DNA from 4 places in the Lysinibacillus sp. BS3 genome. Region 1 is predicted to be linked to each of the others. Evidence: riboswitches for the same ligand, from Rfam matches in the RefSeq annotation. Region 1 holds a riboswitch; each other region holds the start of a gene.

Region 1 (4,302 bases):
CAATACCATGCATTTTCGTAAAGGCTATTTGCATACAGTCACTCCTTAAAGGATGTTTTATGTATCTAATAGAAGATGACACTTTTCTATATTTGGCTAACCCCCTTCGTGAACTGTTCAGGTACATATGTAAGATACGGCTTCCCTGTCATTGGATGTATTTGAATATCCGCAAAAACACCAAATACATCTTGCAGCACTGTTGGCGTAAGTACTTCCTCTGGTGTACCATGACAAACTATTCGCCCTTGCTGTAAAACGTAAATTTGATCGCAATACATAGCAGCAATATTCAAATCATGTAAAGCTGCTACTACGGTTAAATGCAAAGTCTGAATTAAATCCATAAGTTGAAGTTGATGTTGAATATCTAAATGATTCGTCGGCTCATCTAATATTAATATCTGTGCTTGTTGAGCGAGTGCCCTTGCAACCATGACACGTTTTTTCTCGCCACCAGAAAGCGAACTAAAGCTTCGTTTCTCTAAATGCGATATGCCCGTTTGCCTAAGAGCCTCTTTAACAATTTGAAAATCTTTCTCTTGATCAAGCTCTAACAGCTTTTTATGTGGGGTTCTTCCCATACTGACTAAATCATGCACAGTGAAATCAAATAATACGGGTGTCTCTTGGCTTACAACAGCCAAATTTTTCGCAATTGCTTTGCTTGATTGCTTTAATATATCTTGCTCATTTAATACTACCGATCCACTTTCAGGTTTTAGGAGACGATACATATTTTTTAACAATGTTGATTTTCCGCTCCCATTAGGACCAATTAATCCAACAAATTGCTTTTCTTTTATTTGAATACTTACATCATGCAGTATACGCTGATCGTAAATGGAGAATGATACTTTTTTCGCTTCTAATGTCATGGAAGTTAATCTCCTTCACCGAAAGAATAATTGTTACGACGGAGAAGCCAAATGAAAAATGGTCCTCCACAAAAAGCTGTAATAATACCAATTGGCATTTCCTGAGGAGCAATAATAATTCGAGCAAAGGCATCTGCCCACACTAAGAATATTCCACCTATTAAAGCACTGATAGGTATTACGTATTTATAGTTTGAGCCCACAATTAAACGCACAATATGGGGAATAATCAATCCCACAAATCCTATAGAACCACTAACTGCGACAAGCACACCTGTTAATAGAGATACTAGTAGTATTAACTGAATACGGAATTGCTGAAGATTAACGCCTAATGTCACTGCCGCCTCTTCTCCTAGTAATAATAAATTTAAATTGCGATAGTGTAGCCACAGTAGCCCAAATACAATAAAGAATACGAAAGCTGGAATCACAATATTATTCCATTTGGCTCCAGCTAAACTACCTAGCATCCAAAACATAACAGCCTTTAAGGCCCCTTCTTGCTTTGACATCATTAAAATAAAGTTAGAGATAGCCGTTAAGATAAAGGACACAGCCATGCCTGCCAATAGCAAGCGGAAAATAGAGACACGTCCCCCAACACGTGATAAGAAAAAGACAAGTGCAATGGCAAGTAATGAACCAAGGAATGCGGATACTGAAAGAGCGTAAATACCTAAAAATGAAAAGGCTCCTAAAATAATCACAGAAGTAGCTCCGACAGCTGCCCCTGAAGAAATCCCTAGAATATACGGGTCTGCAATAGAATTACGTACTAGTGCCTGAATGGCTGCCCCTGCAATAGCTAACCCCGCTCCTACTATCGCAGCTAGCAAAACACGAGGTGCTCTTATTTGCCAGATGATGATTTCCTGAGAGCGACTCCAATCTTGCTCGATCGAATTTTGTATAAAAGGAATTTTAGAAAGAATAACTTTCCATACATATAACGGTGTAACTGAAACTGAGCCAACCATTACAGCAAAGGTCATTGAAACAATTAATACCATGAAAAGTACGAAGGAAAATAACATAAATTTTTTATTCATCTGTTTTAAACTCCTACTGAATATTGATGAATGAAGCAATAAAAAAAGGTATCCCATGCGAAAATGCGCATAGAAATACCCAAGATTAAACAAAGTCAGAAAAATATCCAGCTATTGTCCGTAATTGCTTGCATCCTCGTGGGCATTACAGGTATTACTAAATGGCAGGTCTCCTGGCTTCGATTCACTATCCTATAATTGCCTTCCCATTCTTAAACAGTGGCAAATCATATTATAGGATTCCTCGTTACAGTTGCGGGACAGCGTCGGACTTCCACCGACTTCCCTTTTAAGTGACATTCAAAATGTCACACCAATAGTATTTGAAGTTATAAAATTGTGACGGTTCTATCATACATTTTTATAGATAGATAGTCTACTTCAATTTAATTCAACAATTGAGTTAACTTATATAAATAATAAGGTTGACACAAATACATTCGTTTTTTACACTAGCAGTAATAACTTATAAAACGAGGTGAAATCATGGCAACTGTTACACAACATAGTCACCATAAGTTAAGAACTGTTGACATTACCTACATTGGATTATTTACAACGTTAATGATGGTGGGTGCTAATATCACTTCCTTTGCACCTTTTATGGTAGTTGGTGGTGTACCCATTACGCTTCAAACCTTCTTTGCAATTTTAGCAGGGCTTATTCTTGGTAGTAGAAAAGGTGCGCTCGCCTGCACAATTTATATGTGCGTAGGATTGGCAGGAGCTCCTGTCTTTGCTCGTTTCGGTGGTGGAATTGGCCAAATTTTAAGCCCTACCTTTGGGTTTATTATTACATTTATATTTGCGGCATTTGTTGCGGGGTTAATCGTAGAACGAAGCGGAACAAAGAAAAGTTTTATCGTAGCTGCTTTGGTAGCAACGGCTATAAATTATTTGATAGGAACAAATTGGATGTTTTTTGCCTATAAGCTATGGGCAAGTGCGCCAGAGAATTTTTCATATAAGCTCGCTTGGCTTTGGATGATTCCTCCACTACCAAAAGATATTATTTTAGCTATTTTTGCTGGTATCTTCGCCCATAGATTACAAAAAACATTGAAGATCATGCCCATTCAATAGCATATCTCCCCGCCAGACTAAAGAAATGTTTTTCATAGGTTATATCCATCGTTTCTGCACATTTATTTGCTACATTAGGAGCACATAGTGAGGAGGATATCATATGAAATTCAATAAAAGATGGTCAGTCGGACTATTATCAGTAGTCGCTCTAATTAGTTTATCGGCTTGTACAGAGGATCAAACAAAACCTGCGTCCACTTCTAATGAAGCTGCTGAAGAAATGGATCATTCTACAATGAACCATTCAAGTTCTGGCGAAGTACCAGTAACGTTAAAAAAAGCTGAAAATCCGAAATTTCCTATAGGAAGCACAGCCATTATTACAGATGGACATATGGAAGGTATGAAAGGGGCCGAAGCAACAATAGTAGGTGCCTATACTACAACTGCCTATGTTATTTCCTATGAGCCTACATCTGGTGGAAAGCGAATAGAAAAGCATAAGTGGGTAATTCATGAAGAATTAATTGACCCACAAGAAGCACCACTGGCTCCTGGAACAGAAGTAAAAACGGACGCAACACATATGGAAGGTATGGAAAATGCGACTGTCCTTATTGACGAGGCTGTGCAAACAACTGTATATATGGTTGATTATACTTCCACTACAAGTGGTGAAGCTGTAACAAATCATAAATGGGTAACAGAAGAAGAGCTTAGTCCAAAATAATAGAAAATAACCTCTACCTTCAATTCTGGTAGAGGTTATTTTCTAGCTTTTATGTTCCATTTGCTTTCTCTTTGCAGACTTATGCCATTTATAGCCGATGCCCCAAACGGTTTGCAAGTAATCATCCGCCGGAAAACCACTTTTTCTTAATTTTTCTCGTAAATTACGTACATGTGAATCAATGGTACGATCTTCAATCGTTACATCATATCCCCAAACGGCATGTATAAGGTGTTCTCTAGAAAATGCTCTATTTTGATAATCTAAAAATAGGGCGAGCATGGCAAATTCCTTTGGTGTTAATGGAATTGCCTTATGTTGAAAATATACTTCAAAGGACTCTCTATCTAAACAAAGCCCTTCAAAGTTAATCACTTTTTCTTCAGATATCGTTCTTCTTAATACAGCATGTATGCGTGCTAACAATTCTTCCTCATCAAAAGGCTTTAAAACGTAGTCATCAGCACCAAGATTTAAACCTTTTACAATATCAGCGTGTTCTCCTTTTGCAGTAAGCATAATGATAGGAACATCCCAAAACTTCCTAATTTCCTGGCAAACCTGCCACCCATCCATCTCTGGCATCATAATATCCAAAAGAACTAAATCCACATGC
Region 2 (4,302 bases), 1.9 Mb from region 1:
TCATTCCATTCCCTATAAAAATATCGTTCATTTTTCAGTCGAAACAGCTGGAACATTTGATTTAGATGCAGAGCTTAAAATATGGGTGTCTGGCAGTCCATTACCGATTCAAAAAAACTTCAATAAGGCGACAAATATTTATAAGGTGCAAAGCGTCTTAGCACAGTATGTTTTGGGGACGTAATGAAGGTGCTAATAGTACGTGTGCACAACCAAAAGCCCGCAGATTTGCGAGGCTTTTTTGTCGTGCCGGGAAGGGGTCGGTGTAACGGATTTTAAGTTGGCTTCATGATTACGGTAAGCTCGAAAATACTGTCAAGTGTAAATAACAGCGCCTTGCCGAGACCTTATTCAAATACAATCATTTCTCCGACTTCTTTAAACCCGAAGCGTTTATAAATATTTTTTCCATCCTCTGATGCCTGTAAGACTACGGGCTTTTGCTTATCGATTGTTTGACTGAGTAGGAATTGAAACATCTCACTGCCATAACCCTTGCCCCTATACGCATCTTTTGTCATCACATCATAAATCCCATAGCTATGTTTACTGTCGATTAATAATCCCGTAGCGATAGGTACTTCCTTTATACAACCAATAAACATGCGAGCATTTGATGCTAGTTTTTCCTGTGAGAATTGATGAAAGTAAATTTCTAATGCATCTCTTTCTGCTGTTTCTCCAAATAAACTTAGAAAAACTTCCTTATATTGTAGAAGCTCTTCCTTGTTACTTACTTCTGTGATGGTAAGATAATTGGAAATTCGTGGACCTGTGTGAAGTGTATGGTCAAGCTTCATCATCATATTTCGTTCAGCTTCCTGTAAATTGCAGTCTTTTATCAGCTGTAGCCAATCATCGCTTAGATAGTTGGCATCCACCCACGTGCTGAAGGGAAGTTTATTCACAATGAAATGATTAATCCTTTGTTTAAGATGATTTTCCTTATGAATTATAGGCGATTTCGCTACTAACAAATTAAATGTATCAGTTGGAATATTTGTATTGGCTATGACAAAATGAGCTTCCTCTATAATTTGTCCAGAAACGGCTCCAGTAAATAGTTTCATTTTTTCCTCTAAATTACTCGTTACTAATTGTTGACTTGTTTTCATATTTTTCATCCTTCCACTATTAGAAGTTCACTATCTTTCATTATAAAGTCAATGAAAGATAAAAAATACGCAGTTCACCTTTTTTATATCCCCCTCTAACTTTATTAGTAGTTTGGAAAATATTGTGATATTTGACTTTAGAAAAACACTACTTTACAATTGATTTTAGTAATCTAATAGGAATGTGCATATACTCATTCCTATGACAACTGAATAGCGTGTAGTAAGAGGTGTAAATTGCGTGCAATTTGCTTAAAAGGGAAGTCGGTGCGAATCCGACACTGTCCCGCAACTGTAAATGTGAGCGACTTTTCAGTATCCACTGTCTTTGGACGGGAAGGAGAAAAGAAGCGATGATCATGAGTCAGGATACCTGCCTGTTACGAGTACACACCATAAACCTACGAGGAATAGGAGGTGGCATGTTGACAAAACAGAATGCTCTGTTCGTCACAGTACGTCAAACGCCCATAGTAAATGAAAGGGTTCACAATCGAACTCGTTCACACATACTTAGGGTTTGTTTGGCATTGTGTGATGAAAGAAGATAAAATGAAGGATTTCCTCAAAAGTAGGGAGTCCTTTTTGTTTTGAAAATATGTACGCAAAGGGGATGCACGTATGACAAATATTCATGTAACGACAACGTTGGAAACGCCTTATGAAGATCTGAACATTTGTAAGCAACCACGAACAGAAGTTGCCAAGAAAGCGAAAACAAGAATGGTGGTCGAGTCTCTGATCGATCAATTATTAGCAACGAAGCTGATTCGCAATGATCGCTTCTTTGAGCAAATCTTATATAATAAAGAAATTATTTGGATACAAAATGGGGATGTGGACGGTCATCTTTTAGCGAAAGCAGCCATAGCAGATGAACTAAAAACAAAGACGAATAGTTTTATGATGTACATGCCGACCAATCCGATTGTCTATGAGGTCAACGGAGAAGCGTATCACTTAATTACGCGCATTGATTCTACACGCGCAAAGCCCAACCTCGACCGTCTATCATTGGAGCCAAAGCCTGTTTTAAGTGCCGCTCGTGTCAATGACTTATTATGCTCGATTGTCATGCGCTTTTACGAAACATATTTATATGATTTAGCATCTCATCATGACAAACTCATTGCATTTGTGCAGCAGGAATATGCCCAATTTATTGAAGCGGTGCAAGCGTTAAATGATTATCATTTCAACTGGCATCCACGTGGCAACGGTCACGAGCTTTTACTGCAATTAATTGATCATCTACAACTATTAAAAAGTCAACCTGGTAAGGTACTAATTGATTTTACGAACAAGCATGACTATGTAATAGTTGAACCCGCATATTTGTTGGACAATCCAACAAAGAAAGCTGTCGGTGCACTATAAAAACAAGCCCTCCATTTTTTGGAGGGCTTGTAATATCTTATGGCAGGGTAGAGATATATTGATGCCCAAGCAAGAAATACCCGCGGAAATACCCGAAGCGAGCAGGCTCATCCCATCCTACAGGCAATGCATGGCTGCCTGTGCTTCTTGCCATGGAACCGAATATCCTTTGCCCTTAGCACAAAAGATACTAGAGGAACTATACTCAGGGTCGGCATTTCTATCGTAGCCAATCTGTGCAATCACATCCTCTGTATTATGGCACACATCATAGCCATCAAATTGGAGTGTGAGTGCACCTTTCCCATTTGTATAGGCGGCAAAGGTTGTACTGTAGCTCATTAAAGTGGCAACAGGTGCACGACCTGTTAGGATAACATCCGTTTCGGATAAAATCGGGTCATCGAACGTGCCAGCTGCTTGCTGAATATCAGTCATCATACGACCGATAAAGTCATTTGAAGCTTTCATTTTAAAGCGATAATAGGGTTCAAGTAGGACATTTTGTGCCTGCTCCAGCCCCTGACGCAGGGCACGGAAACTGGCTTCACGGAAATCTCCCCCCGATGTATGTTCATTGTGCCCGCGACCTGTTAGAAGTGTAAAATGAATATCTGTTACAGGGAAGCCTGTCAGTAGCCCATGATGGTCACGCTCAAACAGATGCTTTTCAACAAGGCGCTGATTGCCTACAGATAAATGATCGGCATGACAGGCATTGGTGAAGGTATTACCTGTTCCACGTGGATTTGGCTCCATTAATAAATGAACTTCTGCATAATGCTTGAGGGGCTCGAAATGACCATAGCCCGTTACGGTCGTCGCAATGGTTTCCATGTATAAAATTTGCGGCTCACCAAAGGAGACAGCTAATGAAAAACGCGTCATTAATACCTCTGTCAGGACCTCCAATTGAATGGCACCCATAATATGCACATGGATTTCCTGAAATTTTTCCTGCCAGACCACACGCAAGGACGGTTCTTCTGCTTCGAGTAAACGGAAAATCTGTAGCACTTCCTTGATATGCTGATCACCCTCATATTGAACCTTTGCCTGTAAGGTTGGGACAAGCTCATAGGGCTGTGATAGCATCGTTGTACCGATTCGATCCCCAATGTTTGCCTGGCTCAGTCCTTTGACAGCGAAAATTTCTCCTGCCTCTACCTGTTGAACGGTCTCAAAGCGACTGCCGTTATAAAGGCGAATTTCGGTCACTTTTTCTGTTACTTCGTCAAATGAAAATTCATCTCGTACATGCAACGAGCCCTTGGTTGCCTTCATAAAGGTTAAACGCTGGTGCCCATCATGACGAATCTTAAAAACCTCGCCCTCAAACGGGGCATCCTTGTCAAAATGGGAAGCCGTTAACAGCGGGAGCTGGTCAAGAAATTCCTGAATGCCCTCATCCTTTAAGGCCGAGCCAGCAAAGCAAGGGAAGGCACATTCATTTTTAATCATTTCCTTTAATTGAGCAAGACACTGTTCATGCTCCAATGACTCATTTAGAAAGGCATCAAGCAATTTTTCGTCGCGCTCCGCCAGCCATTCCATAATATTATTTGATACATAGTCTGCTCGCAGTGGCTCATCGATGAACAATACATGCTGAGAGCAATCTTTGCGAAGCTGTCTGATGACAGCCTCCATATTGGCACCCTCACGATCCATTTTATTGATAAAGAAGAAGGTAGGGACATGGTATTGACGTAAAAGTTGCCACACTGTTTCTGTATGGCCCTGTATCCCTTCGACAGCGCTAATGATAATAATGGCATAATCCATCACACGAATAGCACGCTCCATCTCA
Region 3 (4,302 bases), 1.3 Mb from region 1:
TTTCTTTGCTATTTTAACTTTTGGTAGGTATAACGAAAAAACCAAGCCTTGTTAAAAGCTTTAGATCTGTTCTATTAATTGTTGTAGCTCCTGCTTGGAACGAGGGATGTTGATATTTTCCTGCAATAGCTTCTTTTTTTGCAAAGCTATGACCATTTCAAAAATCCATGGACGTTCAAGATGCGCGCGATGTAACAATTCGTCTTCATAAAACAAGGTGATTGGATCACCGTTATAAATAATTCTTCCAGCCTCCATAACAATGATTAGATCTGCCCATTCATAGGCGAGAGGAACGTCATGGGTTGCTAGTAAAATGGTTCTCTCACCATCATCTAATTTGGCTAAGTATTGTAATACTTGTGTAGCATAATAATTATCAAGACCGGCTGTTGGTTCATCTAACAAAAGGACAGAGGGCTCCATCGCTAAAACACCTGCCATTGCTACACGTTTTTTCTGACCTACGCTTAAAAAATGAATGGGTTTATCAAGCAAATCTTCCACTTCGGTTTGCGCAACGGCCCATGCTATTTTTTCTTCCGTTTTTTCAGTAGACCAGCCGAGATTCAATGGTCCAAATGCTATATCTTGCTTGACGGTCCCTGAAAAAAGCTGATGATCTGCATTCTGAAAAACAATGCCGACTTTTTGGCGTAGGGCCTTTAAAGCTTTTCGACTATATTCCAGATCGTTGCCTTCGAATACAATCGTCCCAGCTGTAGGTTTTAAAATACCGTTAAGATGTTGAAATAAAGTCGATTTTCCTGCGCCATTATGCCCGAGTATGGCGATTTTTTTACCTTTTGGAATGTCTAATGTAATATCTGACAACGCCTTCGTACCATCCGCATAGGCATAAGATAATTGGTTGAGTTCAAAATAAAATGCTGTCATGTAAAATACCCTCCGTATACGATGAGGACTAGTAAAATAGCTGCCATGCCTAGCCAATTTTTCTTGCTATAAGAGCCCATCTCTTGCCAGTAGACGGCATCGCCTCCACGTGATTGCATGGCATTGTTGAGCTCTCGGCTACGCTGAAACATTTCCACAAATAATGCCACAATAAGCATGGAGACAGAGCGTAGCCATTGCATCGGTGAATGATAGCCAAGACGTGCTTGCTGGGCGAGATGTATATTTTGCATACTTTCTAAAAACATAAAAATAAAACGATAGGTTAGTTCGACGAGCTCCACTAATAAAGAGGGGAGTCGCCATTGTCGTAGCACATAACATATTCCTTGTACGGAAGTGGTTAGAATTAAAAAGTATAAACAACTAATGCTGCCAAGGACAATAAAGAACAGCTGTTGCGCTACTAACATACTTGCGTTCCCAATAAAGACAGTCCAATTCCTCCATGTAAACGACCAAATATGGGCAGGGAGTGTATTCGTTGATGATGTAAAGGAAAGTAAAATAGATACGAGACTTGTTAATAAGAAAAAGCCAGGTAGCAATAATAATTTGCCATAGTATGCAAGCGGAATTTTTGCACCTAAAATGATAAAAGCACTCATTACAAAAAATGTAATGAGTGAAAGTCGTTCATCTCTCATGATGAGCGTTATGAGAAGTAGTCCAAGTGAAAATATCATTTTTTCTAGCGGATGAACGGACGCTAGCTTATTCAGATAGGCATACTTATCAATGAGTAACATAATGGTTAACCTTCTTTGTGTTTGCCACGCATATAGCCGATGAAGTAGCCAATAAAGCCAGCTCCTATAGCTGCCTGTAGCACGAATAATAAGCTTTCGATTTCACCACTTGGTGGCTCCCATAGACTTTCAAACCATGGTTCATATTCCGCATTGATTTCCCCAATAGCGGCTTCTGCTTCTCCATCAGCACCACCAAATTCAGCACCTTTTTGTATGAACAAGGGAATGATGGCTAACAACACAACAATTGCTAATAACAATAAATTTTTTTTCATCTGTTAATGTGCCTCCTTTGTTGAGAAAACACGTAACGTTTTTAATTCGCTAACATTGTATTTTTTCAAGAAATTCATCACTATGACCGTTAAAATTCCTTCACTCACTGCTAAAGGAATTTGAGTTAAGGCAAAAATACCTGCAAACTTTGTAAAGGATGCCATAAAGCCTCCAACCTCTGAAGGAAAGGCTAGTGCTAGTTGTACAGAAGTCACAATGTATGTACCTAAATCACCAAGCATAGCTGCAAAGAATATGGCTAGTGAAAATGACAACCCTACTTTTTGAGCCCCTTTAAAGACAAAGTAAGCAATAAAAGGACCAACAATAGCCATAGAAAAGGCATTAGCCCCTAAAGTTGTAATTCCTCCATGAGCTAATAATAAAGATTGAAATAATAAAACGATTGTTCCAATTACACTCATTGCTAGAGGGCCAAAGAGTACTGTCCCAAGTCCTACACCAGTTGGGTGAGAGCAACTACCTGTAACAGAAGGGATTTTTAGGGCGGATAGCACAAAGGCAAAGGCTCCTGAAAGCCCCAAAAGCATTTTTGTTTCAGGATTTTCATCAATGGTTTTTCGAATAGAACGCAATCCTAGAATGATAAATGGGATAGAGATCACCCACCAAAAAATAGCCCATTCGATTGGTAAAAAACCTTCCATGATATGCATGGCAAAGGCACGTTTTGGCACGATTAAAAAGGCCAGTAAAAAATAACTAAGTTTCCACCATGATAATTTCAAAAAGCTTTCCTCCTAACTAATTAATAGATTTTTAGAATATTGCGTGCGTAATTAAAAAAAGCACTTCTCCACTGGTGGAAAAGTGCATAGCTAAAAAAGCAAATAACAGTCTCATCTGCTAAGCCGCACACCTATCCTCGTAGGTTGAAACGATCACTTATTTTTCGGCAGGTCTCCTGGCTCTAGCTCAATGCTTTATAGGTCTTCCCATCCGTTGGACAGTGACATATTCTATAAAGCTCCCTATTACAGTGGCGGGACCGCGCCGGACTCAAACCGGCTTCCCTTTTAAGCAAAATGACAAACACTTTGCACCGAAAAACATTCAAAATGTGAGATTTCACGACAAAGTGTAACATGAATTTCCATAAATATGCTATACCTTTTATAAAATTTTTAAAATTAAAGGTCAACGGTGAATATTCTGATAAAAGTTTGTGCGCAAATTATATAGATTTATATAAATTTCATATCTAGTTCCATTCAAAATTGATAAATTTGTCATAAATTTTTAAAGAAATATTGAAATTTTAAAATAATAAGATATGATAAAGACAGTTTTCTATTTAAAATTCTAATAAAAATTTCATATAAAACGTCAATAAGTGCTCGAATAGCTCGAGATAATAGGGAAATTGGTGAAAATCCAATACAGCCCCCGCTACTGTAATAGCTGATGAAATCGCAAAGCCACTGGTGCAAACTTGGGAAGGTGCGACAGTAAAATGAAGCTTAAGTCAGGAAACCTGCTTATTTGATTGTGCATGCAAACTTTTCGGAGGGAGAAGTTGAAGCGAAAGCGAGTACCTGTATTTCATTCTATTCGTTTTTATTTGGCTTCTACAAAACCTTTACTCTTCGTTATAGAGTAAAGGTTTTTCTTTTTCCAAAAAGCAAATGAGGGGAGACAGAAGATGACAACTTGGAATTTAGAGGGGATGAAAACACATCTCTTTATTTGCAATGGCAGTAGCTGCATGAAAAAGGATGGGGAGGAAATTACCTTAGCCATTCGAGATGAGATACAGCGGCAAGCACTCGATCAGGAAATACATACGACAAGAACGCGCTGTAATGGACGCTGCAAGGATGCTTGTGTGGTAATCGCTTATCCTCAAGGAAACTGGTATCGTGTGCCATCAACAGAGCATGCTAGAACACTAGTACAAGATTTACATCATGAATCCTTATACAACGAACATGTCTTTACACTTCGTGAAGGTACATTACAGCGTACTGCTCAAACAACTGCCATTAAAGGGATCGAAAAGGTGAAAGAGGGGTAACAACATGGCGCAAAAAGGAAAAATTTTCGTAGTAGGCTTTGGACCTGGAGATTTTAAGCATATTACGACACGTGCAGTAGAGGCTTTACAACAAAGTGATATGATTATAGGCTATAAAACCTATGTAGAGCTGATTCAAGATTTAGTAAGTGCAAAATCGATTGTTAGTACAGGCATGACAGAAGAAGTGTCGCGTGCACAGGAAGCCGTTCGTCAAGCCGAAGCAGGGAGCATCGTCTCAGTAATTTCGAGTGGTGATGCAGGCGTCTATGGCATGGCAGGATTAGTCTATGAGGTGTTAATTGAGCTAGGCTGGACAGA
Region 4 (4,302 bases), 1.8 Mb from region 1:
ACGGAGCTTTTTAATCCTCTTAGCCGTGCATATTGAACATATTGCTGCTGTAATTCTTCTAGGATGGTTGAACGGATAAGCTGAACGAATAATCCAATTGTTGGTAACGCCAGTGCGAAGGCGGGTAAAACTAAATGAGCAGGTGTGCCCTTCCCGTTTGTCGGAAAGAGTCCTAATTTTAAGCTAAATAAATAGAGTAATAGGAAACCTAACCAAAAGGCTGGAATCGACACACTCAATATGCTAAAGAATCGTATGATTTTATCGATGATGGTGTGCTTATACAATGCGCTTATTACTCCGAATGGAATACTTAGCCCTAAAATGAGGATAAACGCAGCAATAGCTAATTCAATGGTTGCGGGTAATTTCACGAATAGTTCATGTGCCACAGGTAATTTACTAACAAAAGATGTTCCAAAATCTAGCTGGATTATGCCCTTTCCCCATAGCAAATATTGAAGAAAAAACGACTTGTCCGTTCCCAGTTCCTCACGTAATGCCTGAATGGCTTCCTCTGTTGGCGCAACCCTTGCCAAACGTAGTATGACTTCAGCAGGCTCTACAGGAACAAAACGAATAAATACAAAGGTTAGGATGGAAACGCCTAATAAGACAAAGGGCAATGTTAAAATTCTTTTTAAACAAAAGATCCATGTTGATTCATACATGCTGTCACTTCCTACTCAATCCTATGATAAAGAGAGAGCTGTCTCTGCTAGACACACTCTCTCCTCCACTTTTATTTTTCTTTAGCCATTTGTGCATAAGGTATATCATATTCAGATGCACGTGGTGCAAAATCCTTTAGAGATGGTTGATAAATCACATTATTTGTTTCGTAAGAAATAGGGTAAAAGAGTGCCTGGTCATGAAACATCGTTAAAATATTCGTGTAAAGCTGCACGCGTTCCTGTTCATCTGTTCCTACTAATAATTGGTGAATTTTCGTATCGATTTCTTTGGCGTTTGCTAGGCCTAATTTCGCCTCGTACACACCACTAGCATTTGGTGTAGCTGATTCATTTGCAAAGCTATGTGGATCTGTAGGTGGTCCATTGGTACGCCAGAAATTAATATCCACCTGGTCATCCATCAATTTTTGAAGACCGACCATTACATCTGCCCCTTCTAAATTCAACTGAACGCCAATTTTTGCGAGTTCACCTTGCATTAATTCTGCCATTGGTTTTTGAATTGCATCAGATGCAATGTAAATCAAATCTAAAGACAACAGCTGTCCGTTTTTTGAACGAATTTTTTCACCCTTAGGTAATAACCACCCTGCCTCATCTAGCAATTGTTGGGCTTTTTCTGGATTGTATACAATAGGTGCTAAATCTATATTGGCATAAGGAATCGCATCCCAGAACAATGTGTTCGCTACTTTTTCCGTACCATGTGTAATACTGTCGACCATTTGTTCCTTATTAATAGCATATTGAATGGCTTGACGTACCTTTAGCTCAGATAATGGACCAGATTGTGTATTGAATAGCAGTGCTTTCGTAGATAAAGGCTCAGAGGTAGCAGTTTTGTATTTGCCACTGTCTTTTAAATACGTATAGTTATCTAAACTAATAATGCCACGCCCATAAATTAAATCTAATTCTTCGTTTTCAAATGCTAATGAAATAGATTCTGAGTCAGGAATAATTTTTACTTTTATTTGTTCAACTAGTGGTTTTTCTCCCCAATAGTTTTCATTGCGACTAAATAATGCATATTCGTCCTTTTTGTATTCAGTTAATACCCAAGGGCCTGTTCCAATCGGTGCTTTGATAGAATCTTGCGTCATATCATCCTTTGGGAATCCGTTATCCCCTAAAAAACGGAAAGGTCTGACGAAGGCAAGTTCGTTTAAGACTGGATAATAAGGCTCATCCAATTGCAGACGAATTGTAAAATCATCTACTTTTACAACCTCTTTCATGTGGTTAACCATGCCCATCCAAGAATGCATGTCTCGATTCGCTAAAACGGCGTCAAAGTTACGAATGACATTATCTGCATTAAATGCAGTGCCGTCTGAATATTTCACGTCTTTTCTTAGATGGAAAGTATACGAAGTTTTATCCTCAGAGATGTCCCAGCTTTCGGCGAGCTTAGGCGTAACAGTACCATCATCATTGTATTCCACCAAGGATTCATAAACCATTGCTTGGGCAGTCATTTGATTCGGTAAATATGTATGAGGATTCAATGGACCGACATCTAATGGCCAGCCAATCGTTATTATTTTTTCATCTGTTTGGTTTGCTGAGGTCTTTTCCTTTTCTTCATCCGTGCCTGTACAGCCAGCAAGTAAACTGAACGTCAGGACAAGCAGGAAAGGAAGTAAATACTTTGTCAATCTCATTTTCTGTCTCCTATCTCTATTCGTAGTACAAATACATCTACTTGTTGAAGAAGAGAAGGCATAAAAAAACCTTATTCTAAAAAAGAATAAGGACAGAAAAACCCACGATGAGCAAGTCTCCATCCATCTCCCTATCTTTCGTAGATCATCAATGAATCTTCTTACAAGCAGGCATTCTGGCTCATGAATCATCATTTTGTTTCACCTTCCCAAGTACTCACTCAGTGGTATTTGAAACAAAACTCCTCATTTACAGCTGCGGGACAGCATGGGATTTTCACCCATTTTCCTTTTAATTGAATGAAAGACGATTTCACTCAAACTTGTAATGATTGCTATGAAATTAGTAATAAACATAACATGCTCGCATGTTCACGTCAATTTTACTTTCTGAAGATAATATATATATCGACGTAAGATAAAAAGACTAGGGATTTACCCTAGTCTTCGTTATTGGAGAGTAGATGTAGTAGATTAAAAATCATTTCGTTAGCTTGATGTAGATTGTTGTACAGCTTGACGCAACGTTTTAGTAGCAGCAACCATATTCGCTAAAGCTGCAACGGTTTCATCTTCTTTTCTCGTTTTTAAGCCACAATCTGGATTCACCCAGAATTGATAACGGTCCAGCACCTGTAGACTATCTTTCATAATAGCGAGCATTTCATCCTCGCTTGGTACACGAGGGCTATGAATATCATAGACGCCTAAGCCAATTCCTTTTTTATAGGGCTGTACTTGTAGTGAGGTAATAAGTTCCCCATGACTTCGTGATGTTTCTATGGAAATCACATCTGCATCTAGTGCGCTAATTGGTTCGATGAAATCATTAAACTCACAGTAACACATATGTGTATGGATTTGTGTTTCATCTTTGACACTAGATGTCGCAAGCTTAAAGGAATTGACAGCCCACTCTAAGTAAGCCCCCCATTCCTCCTTTCTAAGCGGTAAACCTTCTCTTAACGCTGGCTCGTCCACTTGAATAATTGATATACCTGCGTTTTCTAGTGCTTCCACCTCTTTACGGAGTGCTAATGCAATTTGATAAGCGACATCTTTACGGGACAAATCATCTCGCACAAAGGACCAATTTAATATTGTTACTGGCCCTGTCAGCATGCCTTTTACAAATCGCTTCGTTAGGCTTTGGGCATAGGCGGATTCTTTTACGGTAATTGGTGAAGCCCATGCAACATCTCCATAAATGATCGGAGGCTTCACACAGCGTGATCCATATGAAACAACCCACGCTTTCTTTGTAAAGGCAAAGCCAGTCAGCTTTTCACCGAAATATTCAACCATATCTGTACGCTCAAATTCACCATGAACAAGTACATCGATATCTAATTCCTCTTGTATGGAGATCCAGCGCTTTGTTTCGTCTTCTAAAAATGTTTCATAGGCTTCATTCGATAATTGTTTCTTTCGCCACGCATTACGATTTCTTTTCACTTCATCTGATTGCGGGAAGCTACCGATTGTAGTTGTTGGAAACAGCGGTAATCCTAAGGCTTGTTGTTGGATCGTTTGTCGCTTCGTAAAATTACTGTGTCGTTCAAAATCTTGCTTTGTCACAGTTTGAACGGCTTGATGAATTAACTTATTTTGGCGGATTGGATGTTTTTTTAGAGCCTCAATCGCCTTCATACTTTCTGAAAAATTATGTTGTAAGGAACCATCTTTATCTCGTCTATATTTAGTCAGCCCCGTGATTTCTATGATTTTCTCATCTGCGAAGGCCAGAGACTGCTTTAAAACAGGGTCAAGTTCATTTTCAAGAGAGGTTGTGATTGGAACGTGCTGTAGGTTACTTGATGGTTGAATCCATAGTTCAGCAGCATGACTTAGCTGTTCAATGGCTTGAATCGTCGCATTGACTTCCGCCAGGTTTGAACGCCAAATATCACGGCCATTCACTACCCCTATTCCTAATACTTTAT

Evidence for each region. A riboswitch is a leader RNA that binds a small molecule or an ion and turns the genes downstream of it on or off. The one in region 1 is predicted to bind cobalamin.
Region 2: it holds a riboswitch for cobalamin, as region 1 does, so the genes downstream of both, AAJG31_RS02675 (hypothetical protein) here and AAJG31_RS16235 (iron chelate uptake ABC transporter family permease subunit) in region 1, are expected to answer to the same signal.
Region 3: it holds a riboswitch for cobalamin, as region 1 does, so the genes downstream of both, AAJG31_RS23090 (energy-coupling factor ABC transporter permease) here and AAJG31_RS16235 (iron chelate uptake ABC transporter family permease subunit) in region 1, are expected to answer to the same signal.
Region 4: it holds a riboswitch for cobalamin, as region 1 does, so the genes downstream of both, nikA (nickel ABC transporter substrate-binding protein) here and AAJG31_RS16235 (iron chelate uptake ABC transporter family permease subunit) in region 1, are expected to answer to the same signal.

Annotation. Positions count from the first base shown of each region.
Region 1 is NZ_CP154860.1:3,290,912-3,295,213, reverse strand. It holds gene dapF (diaminopimelate epimerase) at 1-34, opposite strand, end outside; gene AAJG31_RS16240 (heme ABC transporter ATP-binding protein) at 87-878, opposite strand; gene AAJG31_RS16235 (iron chelate uptake ABC transporter family permease subunit) at 884-1,930, opposite strand; cobalamin riboswitch at 2,076-2,263, opposite strand; gene AAJG31_RS16230 (biotin transporter BioY) at 2,417-3,013, shown strand; gene AAJG31_RS16225 (YdhK family protein) at 3,117-3,686, shown strand; gene AAJG31_RS16220 (response regulator transcription factor) at 3,729-4,302, opposite strand, start outside.
Region 2 is NZ_CP154860.1:523,864-528,165, reverse strand. It holds gene AAJG31_RS02685 (PH domain-containing protein) at 1-184, shown strand, start outside; gene AAJG31_RS02680 (GNAT family N-acetyltransferase) at 348-1,115, opposite strand; cobalamin riboswitch at 1,327-1,511, shown strand; gene AAJG31_RS02675 (hypothetical protein) at 1,737-2,492, shown strand; gene AAJG31_RS02670 (TetM/TetW/TetO/TetS family tetracycline resistance ribosomal protection protein) at 2,610-4,302, opposite strand, start outside.
Region 3 is NZ_CP154860.1:4,618,362-4,622,663, forward strand. It holds gene AAJG31_RS23075 (ATP-binding cassette domain-containing protein) at 61-897, opposite strand; gene cbiQ (cobalt ECF transporter T component CbiQ) at 894-1,667, opposite strand; gene AAJG31_RS23085 (energy-coupling factor ABC transporter substrate-binding protein) at 1,673-1,945, opposite strand; gene AAJG31_RS23090 (energy-coupling factor ABC transporter permease) at 1,949-2,695, opposite strand; cobalamin riboswitch at 2,844-3,029, opposite strand; cobalamin riboswitch at 3,282-3,464, shown strand; gene AAJG31_RS23095 ((2Fe-2S) ferredoxin domain-containing protein) at 3,610-3,981, shown strand; gene cobJ (precorrin-3B C(17)-methyltransferase) at 3,986-4,302, shown strand, end outside.
Region 4 is NZ_CP154860.1:352,006-356,307, forward strand. It holds gene nikB (nickel ABC transporter permease) at 1-671, opposite strand, end outside; gene nikA (nickel ABC transporter substrate-binding protein) at 743-2,359, opposite strand; cobalamin riboswitch at 2,508-2,701, opposite strand; gene metE (5-methyltetrahydropteroyltriglutamate--homocysteine S-methyltransferase) at 2,849-4,302, opposite strand, start outside.